3 regions of the Rhodobacter sp. P2_H5 genome follow, and region 1 is predicted to be linked to each of the others. Evidence: riboswitches for the same ligand, from Rfam matches in the RefSeq annotation. Region 1 holds a riboswitch; each other region holds the start of a gene.
The links. Region 1 has a riboswitch for cobalamin ahead of AC1DVR_RS10610 (aromatic ring-hydroxylating oxygenase subunit alpha). Riboswitches for the same ligand answer to the same signal wherever they lie in the genome.
Positions count from the first base shown of each region.

Region 2: it holds a riboswitch for cobalamin, as region 1 does, so the genes downstream of both, AC1DVR_RS12335 (CbtB domain-containing protein) here and AC1DVR_RS10610 (aromatic ring-hydroxylating oxygenase subunit alpha) in region 1, are expected to answer to the same signal.
Region 3: it holds a riboswitch for cobalamin, as region 1 does, so the genes downstream of both, AC1DVR_RS12400 (DUF1636 family protein) here and AC1DVR_RS10610 (aromatic ring-hydroxylating oxygenase subunit alpha) in region 1, are expected to answer to the same signal.

Region 1 is NZ_JBFUFS010000006.1:209,012-213,667, reverse strand. It holds gene AC1DVR_RS10620 (oxidoreductase) at 1-526, shown strand, start outside; gene AC1DVR_RS10615 (amidohydrolase) at 530-2,095, shown strand; cobalamin riboswitch at 2,169-2,365, shown strand; gene AC1DVR_RS10610 (aromatic ring-hydroxylating oxygenase subunit alpha) at 2,461-3,699, shown strand; gene AC1DVR_RS10605 (FAD-binding oxidoreductase) at 3,703-4,656, shown strand, end outside.
Region 2 is NZ_JBFUFS010000007.1:215,106-219,761, reverse strand. It holds gene AC1DVR_RS12355 (cobalamin biosynthesis protein) at 1-158, shown strand, start outside; gene cobM (precorrin-4 C(11)-methyltransferase) at 155-931, shown strand; gene AC1DVR_RS12345 (cobyrinate a,c-diamide synthase) at 928-2,223, shown strand; gene cobA (uroporphyrinogen-III C-methyltransferase) at 2,220-2,939, shown strand; cobalamin riboswitch at 3,031-3,245, shown strand; gene AC1DVR_RS12335 (CbtB domain-containing protein) at 3,280-3,444, shown strand; gene AC1DVR_RS12330 (CbtA family protein) at 3,475-4,230, shown strand; gene cobF (precorrin-6A synthase (deacetylating)) at 4,227-4,656, shown strand, end outside.
Region 3 is NZ_JBFUFS010000007.1:227,083-231,738, reverse strand. It holds gene AC1DVR_RS12415 (cobyric acid synthase) at 1-482, opposite strand, end outside; gene AC1DVR_RS12410 (HAD family hydrolase) at 479-1,081, opposite strand; gene cobO (cob(I)yrinic acid a,c-diamide adenosyltransferase) at 1,078-1,722, opposite strand; cobalamin riboswitch at 1,760-1,968, shown strand; gene AC1DVR_RS12400 (DUF1636 family protein) at 2,038-2,403, shown strand; gene cobW (cobalamin biosynthesis protein CobW) at 2,404-3,447, shown strand; gene cobN (cobaltochelatase subunit CobN) at 3,449-4,656, shown strand, end outside.

The DNA.
Region 1 (4,656 bases):
CCGCCTGCCCAAGGGCGAAGTCGTGATCTATGACGACGACCACTACTACATGGGCGGCGTTCTGGCCGAGCTTTGCGCGCAGGAAGGCTGTCAGGTGACACTCATCACCCCCTCGGCCTTTGTGTCGGACTGGACGGCGAATACACTGGAGCAGGCATCGATCCATCGACGGTTGGCGGGGCTTGGCGTCAGGATCGTGCTCAATACCGGGGTGACGGCGGTGCAGGCGGGCGGTGTGGCGACCAATTGCACCTATACCGGCGCGCCCGGCATCGTGGAGTGTGATGCGGTCGTGCTGGTGACCTCGCGGCTGTCGGAGGATGCGCTCTATCTGGCGCTGAAGGCGCGGGAGGCTGATTGGGCAGACGCGGGCGTCCGCTCGGTCAAGGTGATCGGCGATGCGGCGGCCCCTGCCCCCATCGCCTGGGCGACCTTCGCCGGCCACCGTTATGCGCGCGAGCTGGACGAGGCCAATATCGGCGACGCAATGCCCTTCCGCCGCGAAGTCACCAGGCTGGAAGATTAGGCCATGTCAGAGCCACACATCCTGCCCGGCTTGCGGTTCTTCGGGCAGAACGGCAGCCATGATCTGACCATTCAAGATGGGCTGATCACCGACATCAGCGCGGCACAGGGCGCCGGCACTCTGACCCTGCCCGCCTTCCGCGACGGTCATTTGCACCTGTTCCCCGGTGGCGTGGCACTGGAGCAGGTGAACCTCGCCCATGTCCATGACGCCGATTCCCTGCGCGTCGCCCTGTTGCCGCAGGCCCAGGCCTTGCCTGAGGGGGAGCTTCTTTGCGCCTATGCCGCGAATTACGACCTTTTGGGTGCCAACCGCCCCGACCGCCACGCGCTGGATGCCATCCTGCCCGACCAGCCCCTATGCATTGCCGCGACCGATTTCCATTGCGCCTGGGCCAATACCGCGGCCCTGCACCTCGCGGGCATCCTGAACGGCGCCGACGCGGGACCCGGCTCGGAGGTTGTGATGGGGCCGGACGGGCTTGCCACCGGCGAGCTTCGCGAGTTTGCCGCGATGAACCTGGTGCGCAATCTTGCCCCCTCGGGCGGGCGTGAGGTGCTGGGACTGTCGGGGTTGGAGCCGGAGGCCGTCACCCCAGCCCAGCGCGCCAGAGACAAGGCGACGCTGACTCGCGCCATCGATGAATGCTTGCGCCACGGCATCACCTCGGTCGTCAACATGGACGGCAACCTTTACCTTGCCGATCTTCTGACCGAGATGGCGGGCGAGGGCCTGCCGCTGGACATCAGTCTGCCGATGACCCTCGTTCCGGGGCAGAGCGACACGCGCCGCCGCGCGCTGATGGATTGCGCACGACGCGCGCCGGTCGGCAGGCTCAGCTTCGGTCGGGTCAAGATGTTCATGGATGGGGTTTTCGACACCTGGACCGCCTTTCGCACCGATGATTACCCGGACCGCCCCGGCTTCCGGTCCGCCCCCCTCTTCACGCCCGAGGAGTTTGCCCGCAACTGCATCGAGGCCGACGCGCTTGGCCTCAGCATCGCCACCCATGCGGTGGGCGATGGCGCGGTACGTGCGACACTGGATGGCTACGAGGCGGCGGCGAAGGCCAATGGCAGCCGCATTGGCCACCAGATCGAGCATATCGACATGATCCACAAGGACGACCTGCCCCGGCTGGCGGCACTGGGCGTCGTGGCCTCGATGCAGCCGGTGCATCCGCCGGGCCTTGCCGGGTTGCCGCTGGAGCCGACCATTACCATCATGTCGCCCGACCGCTGGGGTGATACCTTTGCTTGGAAAGCGATCGCGGCGCTTGGTGTGAACCTGGTCTTCGGCACCGACTGGCCGGTCTCGCCCCTGTCACCCTTCCACGCGCTGCATTGCGCCTTGTCGCGCCAGCCCTGGGCACCGGGCGTGCCCGATCAGCGGATTCCTCTGGCCGCGGCGCTGGCCGCCTATACCCTAGGCCGCAAAATCGCCATCGGCGCGCCCGCCGACCTGATTCTGCTGGAGGGCGACCTCGCCGATCTCGCCCATGACCCGCAGGCCTGCAGGATTCTCCGCGTGATCAGCCGGGGTCAGCAGGTCTGGCCGCCTGCAATTTGAGCCCGCTTGGGGCCCGCGTCTCCGCCGCGCATTGGCATGTCGCAAATGATCTATCCGGTCCGCCTGCGACATGCTCTAAAGGCCGGGCAAGGTGCCATCGGCGACGGTGGAGAATTGGGAAGCCGGTGCGAAGCCGGCGCTGCCCCCGCAACGGTGACGGAAAAAGCGGCGTGACGGGAGGCCACTGAAGCTCGCTTCGGGAAGGTGTCGCGCCGGGACTGCAAAGTCCTGATCCGCAGCCCGGAAACCAGCCTTGCACCAGACGTCACGCCCAAGGGCGGTTGGCGGCGCGGGAGGACGCGTTGCCGGTCGGCTCTATTCCACAATCGTTCCGCGCGGGGAGGCGCGGACCACAAAGGTGCAACATGCTGAAGACCGCCGAAATCCGCGCCGAACTCGATGCGCGCCGCCCCAATTACTCGCTGACCCGGGCGCTTTACTGCGACGAAGGGGTCTTTGAGGCCGATCTGGAGCAGATCTTTTACCGCGAATGGCTGTTCGCCGTGCCCGCAGCCGAAGTGGCCAAGACCGGCGCCTTTGCGACGCTGCAAGTCGGCGCCTATCCGGTGGTGATCACCCGAGGCAACGACGGCATGGTGCGCGCCTTCCACAACGTCTGCCGCCACCGTGGCCAGCGGCTCTGCGCCAAGGACAGCGGCAGCACGCCGAAGCTGGTCTGCCCCTATCACCAGTGGACCTATGACCTTGACGGCAAACTGCTTTACGCCCGCGACATGCAAGAGGGCTTCGACCCTTCGGCCCATGGCCTGAAGAAGGTGCATTGCGTCGATCTGGGCGGGATGATCTTCATCTGCCTCGCGCAGGTGCCGCCGCCGATCGCCGATCTGGCCAAGGTGATGATGACCTACCTCGCACCTTCGGGCCTCAAGGATGCCAAGGTCGCCTATTCCTCGACCATCGTGGAAAAGGGCAACTGGAAGCTGGTCCTGGAAAACAACCGCGAGTGCTATCACTGCGGCGGCTCGCACCCCTCGCTGTGCCGGACCTATTCCGACAATCCCCGCATGACCGCGATGGAGGGGCCGGACAGCGCCTCGCCCGACATCCTTGCCCATTGGACGCGGTGTGAAGCGGCTGGTCTGCCCTCGCGCTTCGTCAACCATCCCGACATGCAATGGCGTCTGGCGCGGATTCCGCTGCTGAACAACGCCGAAAGCTACACGATGGACACCAAGGCCGCCGTATCGAAAAAGATGGGCAAGATGCCCTTCAATGACGCCGGCAGCCTGTTGTTCTTCCACTATCCCAACACCTGGAACCACTTCCTCGGCGATCACGCGATCACCTTTCGCGTGCTGCCGATTTCCGCCACCGAGACTCAGGTCACCACTTTCTGGCTGGTCCACAAGGATGCGGTCGAGGGCGCGGATTACGACGTCAAGAACCTGACCGAGGTCTGGATCAACACCAATGACGAAGACCGCGTCGTGGTTGAGGAAAATCAGAAGGGCATCCTGTCGCCCGCCTACGAACCCGGCCCCTATTCCACCATTCAGGAAGAAGGTGTCATCCAGTTCGTCGATTGGTATTGTGGTGTGATGGGCCAGCGTCTGGCCCCAACACCTGCGATGGCTGCGGAGTAAATCATGGCGAAGTCCCGTCTGAACTGGTCCGTCGAACCCTGGAACGATTCCGAGCTTTTGGAATGCGCGATGATCGTGCCAGAGAATGACGATACCGCCTCCTTCACCTTCCGCGCGCCTTCGGGCGCGTGGTTTGACTATCAGCCGGGGCAGTTCATCACGCTGGATCTGCCGGTGGACCCCGCCAAGGGGCCCGCTGGCAACGTGCAGCGGACTTATACGATCTCGTCCTCACCCTCGCGGCCGCTGTCGATCTCGATCACGGTGAAGGCGCAAAGCACCTCGATCGGGACGCGCTGGATGCTGGACCATCTGAAGCCGGGGATGAAGATCCGCGCCTTTGGTCCGGCGGGGATTTTCAGCTTCCACCGCCATCCGGCGAAGAAGTACCTGTTCATCTCGGCCGGGTCGGGCATCACGCCGATGATGTCGATGACGACCTGGGCCTGGGATTCGGGCGAAATGCCGGACATCGTTTTTGTCCACGCCGCGCGCCGCCCGTCGGAGATCATCTTCCGCGAAAGGCTGGAGCAGTTCGCCAACCGCGTCCCCGGCTTGCAATTGCGCTTCACGGTTGAAGAGCCCGATCCCTTCCGCGCCTGGCCCGGGTTCAAGGGGCGCCTCAGCCAGATCATGCTGGGCCTGATGGCGCCGGATTATCTGGACCGCGAGGTCTTCTGCTGCGGTCCCGAACCCTTCATGCATGCCGTGCGCGAGATGTTGCAGAGCATCGGCTATGACATGACGCGCTATCATCAGGAAAGCTTCGGCCTGGCCGTGGCGACCGAGGCCGATGCCCCGGTGCTGGATGACGTGATCCCCGAAGAGGGCGCCAAGGCCGAGATCACCTTCGCCACCAGCGGTGTCACCACCGCCTGTGGCGAGACCGATACCGTACTGGCCGTGGCGAAACGGTCGGGCCTCAACATCCCGTCGGGCTGCACCTTTGGCCTTTGC
Region 2 (4,656 bases), on a different contig from region 1:
TCGAGGGATCGCCCCGGGTGATGACGGAATATGGCACCGGCTCGGTCTCGGAGGCTTCTGCGCTGGCGGTGGCGGGTCCGGGCGCCCGGCTGGTGATGACGCGGCGGACCGGGCCGGATGGCATGGCGGTGGTCGCGGTTGCAGAGGGTGCGGCATGACGGTGCATTTCATTGGCGCGGGGCCGGGGGCGGCGGATCTGCTGACCCTGCGCGGACGCGATCTGATCGCCGCTTCGCCGGTTTGTCTTTATGCCGGGTCTTTGGTGCCCGAGGGGGTACTGGCGCATTGCCCGCCGGGGTGCCGGATCGTCAACACGGCGGCGATGTCGCTCGATGCGATCGTGGCCGAGATTGCCGCCGCTGATGCTGCGGGGCTGGACGTTGCGCGACTCCATTCCGGGGATCTGTCGGTCTGGTCGGCGATGGGCGAGCAGCTGCGGCGCCTGCGTGCTTTGGGGATTTCTTATGACGTGACGCCGGGGGTGCCGTCTTTTGCGGCTTCGGCGGCGGCCTTGGGGGTGGAGTTGACGCTGCCTGGCCTTGCGCAAAGCGTGATCCTGACCCGGACTTCGGGCCGCGCCTCGGCGATGCCGGAGCGTGAGACTCTGGCCGCCTTTGCCGCGACCGGGGCGACGCTGGCCATACACCTGTCGGTGCATGCTTTGGCGCAGGTGGTGGCGGAACTTACACCGTACTATGGCGCGGAATGCCCGGTGGCGGTGGTCTGGCGCGCGACCTGGCCGGATCAGCGGATCGTGCGGGGGAGTTTGGCCTCGATCGAAGCCGATGTCGGGCCGGAGATCGACCGCACCGCCCTCATTCTGGTCGGCAAGGCCTTGGCGGCAGAGGGTTTTGACGAAAGCCGGCTTTACGCCGACGACTACGACCGCCGGTACCGCCCGCGCGGCACCGCACCCCGGTTTCCTGAATGACCGGCGGAGTGATCATCTCGGCCCCGGCCTCGGGCAGCGGGAAGACCTTGCTGACCTTGGGTCTGGCGCGGGCCTTCACGGCGCAGGGGTTGAAGGTGCAGTGCTTCAAGTCGGGGCCTGACTATATCGACCCGGCCTTTCATCGGGCGGCGACGGGGCGGGAGTCCTTCAACCTTGATTCCTGGGCCATGGGTTTGGGGATGGTGGCGGGGCTGCTGGGCAAGGCGGAGGGCGCGGATCTGGTCATTGCCGAGGGCTCGATGGGGCTGCATGACGGGGTGGCTTTGCCGGGTGAATGGGGGCGCGGGGCGAGTGCGGATCTGGCCTTGCATCTGGATTGGCCGGTGGTTCTGGTGATCGACGCGTCGGGGCAGGCGCAGACGGCGGGGGCGGTGGCGCTGGGGCTGCTGACCTATCGCCCGGGGTTGCGGCTGGCGGGGGTGGTCCTGAACAAGGTCGCCTCGCCGCGGCATGAGAAGCTTCTCCGCGCCGGGATCGAGGCGGCGGGCATCCGCGTGCTGGGCGCGCTGCCGCGTCTCGCCTCGGTCGAGCTGCCGGAGCGGCATCTGGGGCTGGTCCAGGCCGAGGAATTGCCGGAGCTGGATCATCTGCTGGACGAGGCGGCGCGGTTGGTCGCGGCGCATGTCGATCTGGCCGCGCTGCGGGAGGCGGCGGGTGTGATGCCCGCGCCTGCCGCACCTTTGCGCCTCACCCCGCCGGGGCAAAGGATCGCGTTGGCGCGGGATGAGGCGTTTTCCTTTATTTATCCGCATCTTGTCGATGGCTGGCGCAGGGCAGGGGCCGAGGTTCTGCCCTTTTCCCCCCTCGCCGACGAGGCCCCGCCGGAGGCTGACGTTTGCTGGCTGCCGGGTGGCTATCCGGAGCTGCATGGCGCGACCTTGGCCCATGCGGAGCGGTTTCGCGCCGGCTTGCAAGGCTTCGCAGGCCCGATCCACGGCGAATGCGGCGGCTATATGGTGCTGGGCGAGGCCTTGTTCGACAAGTCCGGGCAGCGGCACCGGATGGCGGGGCTTTTGGGCCTCGTCACCAGCTTTGAAAAGCGGCGGATGCATCTGGGGTATCGCTTGGCCACCTTGCTTGCGCCGATGCCAGGGCAGGGTACGGGGGCGCGGCTCAGGGGGCATGAGTTCCATTACTCGACCATCCTCGCCCAACCCGACGCGGCTTTGGCGCATGTGCAGGACGCCGAAGGCACCGAAGTGGCTGAAACCGGGTCGTACCGGGGCCTGGTCTCGGGGTCGTATTTCCATCTGATTGCCGGGGCATCATGAACGGGTTCGTGTCTTTCGTCTCTTCCGGCCCGGGCGACCCCGAGCTTCTGACCATCAAGGCGCTGCGCCGGATCGAGGCCGCGGATGCGGTGCTGTTCGACGATCTGTCCTCGGGGCCGATCCTGTCGCATGCCCGCGCGGGGGCCGATCTGGTGGCGGTGGGAAAAAGGGCAGGGCGCGTCTCGCCGAAGCAGGATCAGGTCAGCCGCCTGCTGGTCGATTACGCGCTGTCGGGGCAAAAGGTGGTGCGGCTGAAATCGGGTGACAGCGGGCTGTTCGGCCGGCTGGAGGAAGAGATCGAGGCCTGCCGGGCGGCGGGCGTCGGGTTCGAGATCGTGCCGGGCGTCACCTCCGCCTCGGCGGCGGCGGCGGCGGCGGGGATACCGCTTACGCGCAGGCTGACGGCGCGGCGGGTGCAGTTTGTCACCGGGCATGATGTCTCGGGCGGCTTGCCTGCGGATCTGAACCTGGCGGCCCTGGCCGATCCGCAGGCGACCACGGTAATTTTCATGGGAAAACGGACCTTTGCGGCCTTGTCTTCAAAGCTGATCGCAGCGGGTTTGCCGGGGGATACGCCAGCCCTTCTGGCCGAAAGCGTCTCGACCCCCGAGCAACGGTTGAGCCGGGCGACGGTGGAAACCCTCGGCGCGGCCTTGGCGGGGGCGAGCGATGGTCCGGCGCTGATTCTGATCGGCCCCCTGATGGAGGGGATCTGATCCCCTACCGAGGTTGGGCGCATCCCTACCAAAGATGTCGCGCAAGGGACGGATCTGCCGCTTTCGGCGCTTGACCCAAGGGGAGATTCCCTGCCAAATGAAGGGGCAAGGTGTCCCATGCACAAAGTGCCGGGACTGAAACGGGAATGCGGAAGGATGGACCCGAAGGGGCATCCCAAACCGCAACCGCCCCCGCGACTGTATGCGGCGAGCGGCCTCCAGATGCCACTGACGGGAAACCGTTGGGAAGGCGGAAGGCTGCTGTGACCCGCGAGTCAGGAGACCGGCCCTGCGTGGATGAAACAAGGGCCGTCGGGTGTGACGGCTACAGGAGATGAAGATGATGTTGACCCAAACCGCTGCCCGCTCTTCCGTGCTGATGCAGTCGATTTTCGTGGCGCTGGTTGGCGCGACGCTGGTGTTCGCGGCGGGCTTTGCCCACAGCCAGACCCTGCATGACGCCGCCCATGACGCGCGCCACTCGACCGGGTTTCCCTGCCACTGAGGCAGGCACCTTCCTGATATGAAACATTTGTTGTCCAGCGCGTTGGTCGCTGGCTTTGCGGCGGGGTTGCTTTGCGCCCTGCTGCAATATCTTTTGGTCGAACCTAAAATCCTGCTGGCCGAGCGCTATGAATCGGGCGAGCTTGTGCATTTTCAAGGTGTTGCGACTGACTCCTCACATGACCATGCCGTAAGCCCTACCGAAGCGGAACCGACGTTGCCCGCAACCGAAGAGGCTGGGCATGATCATGCGGCTGGGCACGACCATGGGGCAGGGGAAGAGACTTCTCCTGTCCAGCGCCACCTTCTGACGGTGCTTTTCACGGTGCTGGTCTATTGCGGTTATGGGCTGATCCTGGTGGCTGGTATTCAGCTGGCCGAAGGTTTGGGCCTGACACTTGGCCCGACACAGGGCCTGCTTTGGGGTCTTGCGGGCTTCATGGCCTTCCAGCTGATGCCGGCGCTTGGGCTTGAACCGGAACTGCCGGGCACGCCCGCCGCCGATCTGGATTCGCGCCAGATCTGGTGGGCCGCCACGGCCATCTGCACGCTCATCGGCCTGTGGTTCATGGCCTATGGCAGCGCTGTCTGGCAAAGGGCGCTTGGGCTTGTGGTGCTGGCGGCACCGCATGTCTGGGGCGCACCGGAGATGGAGGGCTTTGGCGGCGTGGTGCCGCCCGAACTCGCCTCGTCCTTCGCCGCGCGCTCGCTGGGCGTGGGTCTGGTGACCTGGGCGGTGCTGGGCAGTCTGGTGTTGAAATTCTGGCATCAGGAGCCGGCCAAGTGAGACATCTGACCCTGATCGGCATCGGCACCGGCAACCCTGACCATCTGACGCTTCAGGCGGTCAAGGCGCTCAATGCCGTCGATCTGGTGATGATCCCGAGAAAAGGCGACAGCAAGGCCGATCTGGCCGAGCTGCGCCGCGCGATCTGCGCCGAGGTGGTGACGAACCCCGCGGTGCAGATCGTCGAGTTTGACCTGCCGGTGCGCGATGCCGCAAACCCGAGCTATCAGACCGGCGTCAACGACTGGCACGACGCGATCGCCGCGGTCTGGCAAGCGACGATGGCCGCGCATCCGGCTGGATCGGTGGCGCTGCTGGTCTGGGGCGATCCGTCGCTTTACGACAGCACGCTGCGCATCGCGGCGCGTCTGAGCGATGTGACGGTCACCGTGGTGCCCGGCATCACCTCGATCCAGGCGCTGACCG
Region 3 (4,656 bases), on a different contig from region 1:
AGAACCACCGGCACATCTGCGGCCTCGGCAAAGCCCATGTTGGCGATGTCACCCAAGCGCAGGTTGACCTCGGCGGGCGAGCCTGCGCCTTCGACGATCACCAGATCATGGCTTGCGTTAAGCCGCTGAAAACTCTCCAGAACCGGGGCCATCAGGCTGGGCTTCAGCGCGGCATAATCGCGCGCCTTGACGGTGGCGACGCGCTTGCCCTGCACGACGACCTGGCTGCCGACCTCGGATTCGGGTTTCAGAAGCACCGGGTTCATGTCGGTATGCGGCTGCAACCCGCAGGCCAGCGCCTGTAGCGCCTGGGCGCGGCCGATCTCGCCGCCGTCGACCGTCACGGCGGCGTTGTTGGACATGTTCTGCGGTTTGAAGGGGGCCACAGACAGCCCGCGCAACCGCGCCGCCCGGCACAGCCCCGCCACGATCAAGGATTTCCCGACATTGGAGCCTGCGCCCTGAATCATGAAGGAATTCATGCGTCTATCCCCAGAACCTCAGGCAAGCGCGCCCGGGTTTCGTCGGTGAAGTGAAAGACCTGCCAGCCGCGCGCCCGGGCGGCTGCGATGTTCTTTTCGGCGTCGTCGATCAGCAGGATATCTTCGGGCGCATGGCCTGACCAGGCCTCGATCTGCGCGAAGAAGGCGGGGTCGGGTTTCTTCACCCCCATGCGGCCCGAGGCGAAGATATGGTTGAAATGGCGCGCAAACCCCATCTTGTGCCAGATATGGTCGGCGCGGTGGGTCTCGTTGTTGGTGGCGATGACGCCGGGCAGGGCGCAGGCCTGCAGCCAGCCCAACACCTGGGCGTCGGGATTGGCATCCTTGGCCAGCCAGTAATCCAGCACCGCGCGCGGTTCGTGGGGCACGGCATAGGTGCTGACATAATCGGCCATCAGCGCCATCAGGTCGAGCTGCCCGGTCAGCACGGGGACAAAATTGCGCTCGTTATAGACGAAATCGGTGAAATCCTTGGCTGAGACGCCCAGATCAACCTCGAAGGTTCTTTGCCATTCCTCAAAACCGTGGGCATAGCCGCGGTTCAGCACGCCGTCGAAATCCCAGGCGATCAGCTTCAAAACTCGACCCCCGGCTGTGCCTTGATGCCGGAGCGGAAGGGGTGCTTCACCAGGGTCATCTCGGTGACCAGATCCGCCGCCTCGATCAAGGCTTCCGAGGCGCCGCGGCCGGTCAGGCAGACATGGGTCAGGGGCGGCTTTTCGGCCTTGAGAAACGCCACGACCTCATCGACGTTGATGTAGTCGTAGCGCATCGCGATGATGATCTCGTCCAAGAGGACAAAGCGGATGTCGGGGTCGCGGATCAGGTCCTTGGCCTTGGCCCAGCCGGCTTGCGCCGCGGCGATGTCGCGGGCGCGGTCCTGAGTCTCCCAGGTGAAACCCTCGCCCATGGCGTGAAATTCGCAGAGGTCGGAGAAGTTTTCGGTCAGCAAGCGCCGCTCGCCGGTGTCCCAGGCGCCCTTGATGAACTGCACGACCGCGCAGGGCATCTCGTGGGCCACACAGCGCAGGATCATCCCGAAGCCGGAGGAGGATTTGCCCTTGCCGGTGCCGGTGTGGACGATGATCAACCCATGATCCCCGGCCTTGCCCGCCATGATCTTGTCGCGCGCGGCCTTCTTCTTGGCCATCTTGGCATTGTGGCGCGCATCCGGATCAACCGGGTTTTGCAGGGGTGTGTCGGTTTCAACAGATGACATGGCGGCTCGTGTCCTTGACGTTATGCGCCCATCCTGCCAGAGGTGAGGCGGTGCTGGTGCCCGTTTTGAGACTGATACTCTTACGACAGGCGAAAAGGGAATGCGACAGGTGAAAACCTGGGATGCAGCCGCCCCCGCGACCGTGACCGGAGAGGTCGTCCAAGCCACTGGGAAACCGGGAAGGCGGGCGACCGGGGGAAACCCAGCTCCGCAAGCCGGGAGACCTGCCAGCACTGGACGAACTTTGACGGACGGGGTGTGCCGTGGCGAGTTGGGGGTTTTCCCCCTTTTCGCGGCATTCCCTTCAGGAGGAACATGACCGCGCGACTGCATATCTGCATGACCTGCAAGGCCGGACTGGCCGAAGAGGGCCCCTGCATGGGCGCCCGGCTTTGGGCTGCGATTGCCGCCCTTCCTGTGCCCGAGGGGGTCGAGGTCCTGCCCGTCGATTGCCTTTCCTCCTGCAACACCGGCGCTTCGGTGGCCCTGTCCAAGGCCGGCGCCTGGGGCTATGTCTATGGCCGGATGACGGAGGAAAACGCCGCCGATATCCTCACCGGGGCTGCGGCCTATGCGCGCACCGCGGATGGCCTGGTGCCGTGGCGCGAACGCCCGGTGATCTTCCGCAAACAATCCATCGCCCGCATTCCCCCGCTCTCTTCCGAAAAACTGGAGGCTTGAATGACCGATCTTGCAAAAATCCCCGTGACGGTGATCACCGGCTTCCTCGGCGCGGGGAAAACCACGCTGATCCGGCATCTGATGGCCAATCCGCAGGGCAAGCGCCTGGCCGTTCTGGTCAATGAATTCGGCACCGTGGGGGTGGATGGCGATATCCTGCGCTCCTGCGCCGATGAGAATTGCCCGACGGAGAATATCGTGGAACTCGCCAATGGCTGCATCTGCTGCACCGTGGCCGAGGATTTCATCCCGACGATCGAGGCGCTTCTGGCCCTGCCGAAGCGCCCCGACCATATCCTGATCGAAACCTCAGGTCTGGCTTTGCCCAAGCCCTTGTTGAAAGCCTTCGACTGGCCGGGTATTCGCAGCCTGATCACCGTCGATGGCGTGATCACCCTGGCCGATGCCGAAGCCGTGGCCTCGGGCCATTTCGCGGGCGAGCTGACCGCGGCGCAGATTGCGGCGGGTGAACATGACACGCCCTTGGGCGAGGTCTTTGAAGACCAGATCGCCTGCGCCGATATCGTGCTGCTGACCAAGGCCGATCTGGCGGGTGAGGCGGGCGTGGCTGCGGCGCGTGCCGTAGTCGAGGCTGAGGCCGCCGAGAAGGGTCGCAAGCTGCCGATCCTGACGATGTCGGAAGGCATCATCGACCCCCGCGTGATCCTCGGGCTGAATGCCGCCGCCGAGGATGACCTTGCCGGTCGCCCCAGCCATCACGACGGCGAGGCCGACCACGAGCATGACGACTTCAACTCCACCGTGGTCGATCTGGCCGAGGTCGCCTCGGTCGAGGCTTTGACCGACGCCATCCTGCGCCTGGCGCGCGAGCAGAAGATCCTGCGCGTCAAGGGCTATGTCGCGGTCAAGGGCAAGCCGATGCGGCTGCTGGTCCAGGCGGTGGGCGAGCGCATCCGCACGCAATATGACCAACTGTGGGGCGCAACCCCGCGCAGCTCGCATCTGGTGGTGATCGCCGAGGCCGGCGACATCGACGAGACCGCCATCCGCCGCGTGTTGGGCGTCCTGGATCTGGTGGCCTGAGATGCACGTCACCTTCCGCGAAAGTCATGGCCTGGAGGAGACGGCGACCCCGTTCGACCCGGGCCAGGACCCTGCGGAAATGGTGGTTTTGTCCTTCTCGGACAGTGACCTGGGCGCCTTTGCGGCGGGCTGGCACCGCGGCAAAGGCAAGCTGCCCGGCCTGCGGCTTTGCAACCTGGTGGCGCTGCGCCATCCGGTCTCGGTCGACACCTATGTCGACAAGACCGCCTCGGGCGCCAAGGCGATTCTGGTCAGGCTGATTGGTGGCGAGGCTTATTGGCCTTATGGCCTCGCCTCCCTCGCCGATCTGGCGCGGCGGCGCGGCATCGCGCTGGCGATCCTGCCCGCCGATGGGCGCGAGGATGCGCGGCTTGACCAGCTTTCGACGCTGCCGGTTTCCACCCTGCGGCGGCTGACCGCACTCTGCGATGCTGGCGGGGCCGTGGCGGCGCAAGCGGCGCTGGCGCAGCTGGCACTTGCGGCGGGGTTGTACGCCGGGCCGGTCCCGGGGGAAAAGCTGGTGCCGGACTGCGGGTTTTATGAGCCCGGTCAGGGGGTTGTACCAGCTCCTTCACAGGGTGGCGTGGCGGTGGTCTTCTACCGCTCCTATCTGACCTCGGCCGATACGGCGCCAGTGGATGCACTGATCCAGGCGCTGCGGGCTGCGGGCCTGCCGGCCTTCGGCCTTTTCGCGCCCAGCCTGAAGGGGCCCGCAGCACTTTGGATGGCGCAGGCCCTGCAAGGTGCCGCCCCGCTGGCGATCGTCAACGCCACCGCCTTTTCGGCCAAGGGGCCGGACGGCGCCTCGCCCCTCGATGTCGGCTGTCCGGTGTTTCAGGTGGCGCTGTCCACCGCACGGCGGCGCGACTGGGCCAGCTCGATGCGCGGCCTGTCGCCTGCCGATCTCGCCATGCATGTCGTCCTGCCCGAGGTTGATGGGCGGCTGCTCGCCGGGGTGGTCAGCTTCAAATCGCCCGGTCAACGCGACCCCGACCTGCAATTCGCACGCTTCGCCCACCGCGCCGATCCCCAGCGGGTGGAAGCCGTGGTGCGCCGCGTGCAGGCCTGGGTGAGCCTTGCGCAAAAGGCCCCGGGCGAGCGGCAGCTGGCGTTGATCCTGTCGACCTATCCCGGCCGCGCGCATCAGATGGCCCATGCCGTGGGCCTTGATGCCCTGGCCTCGACCGAGGCGGTGCTGGCCGACCTGCA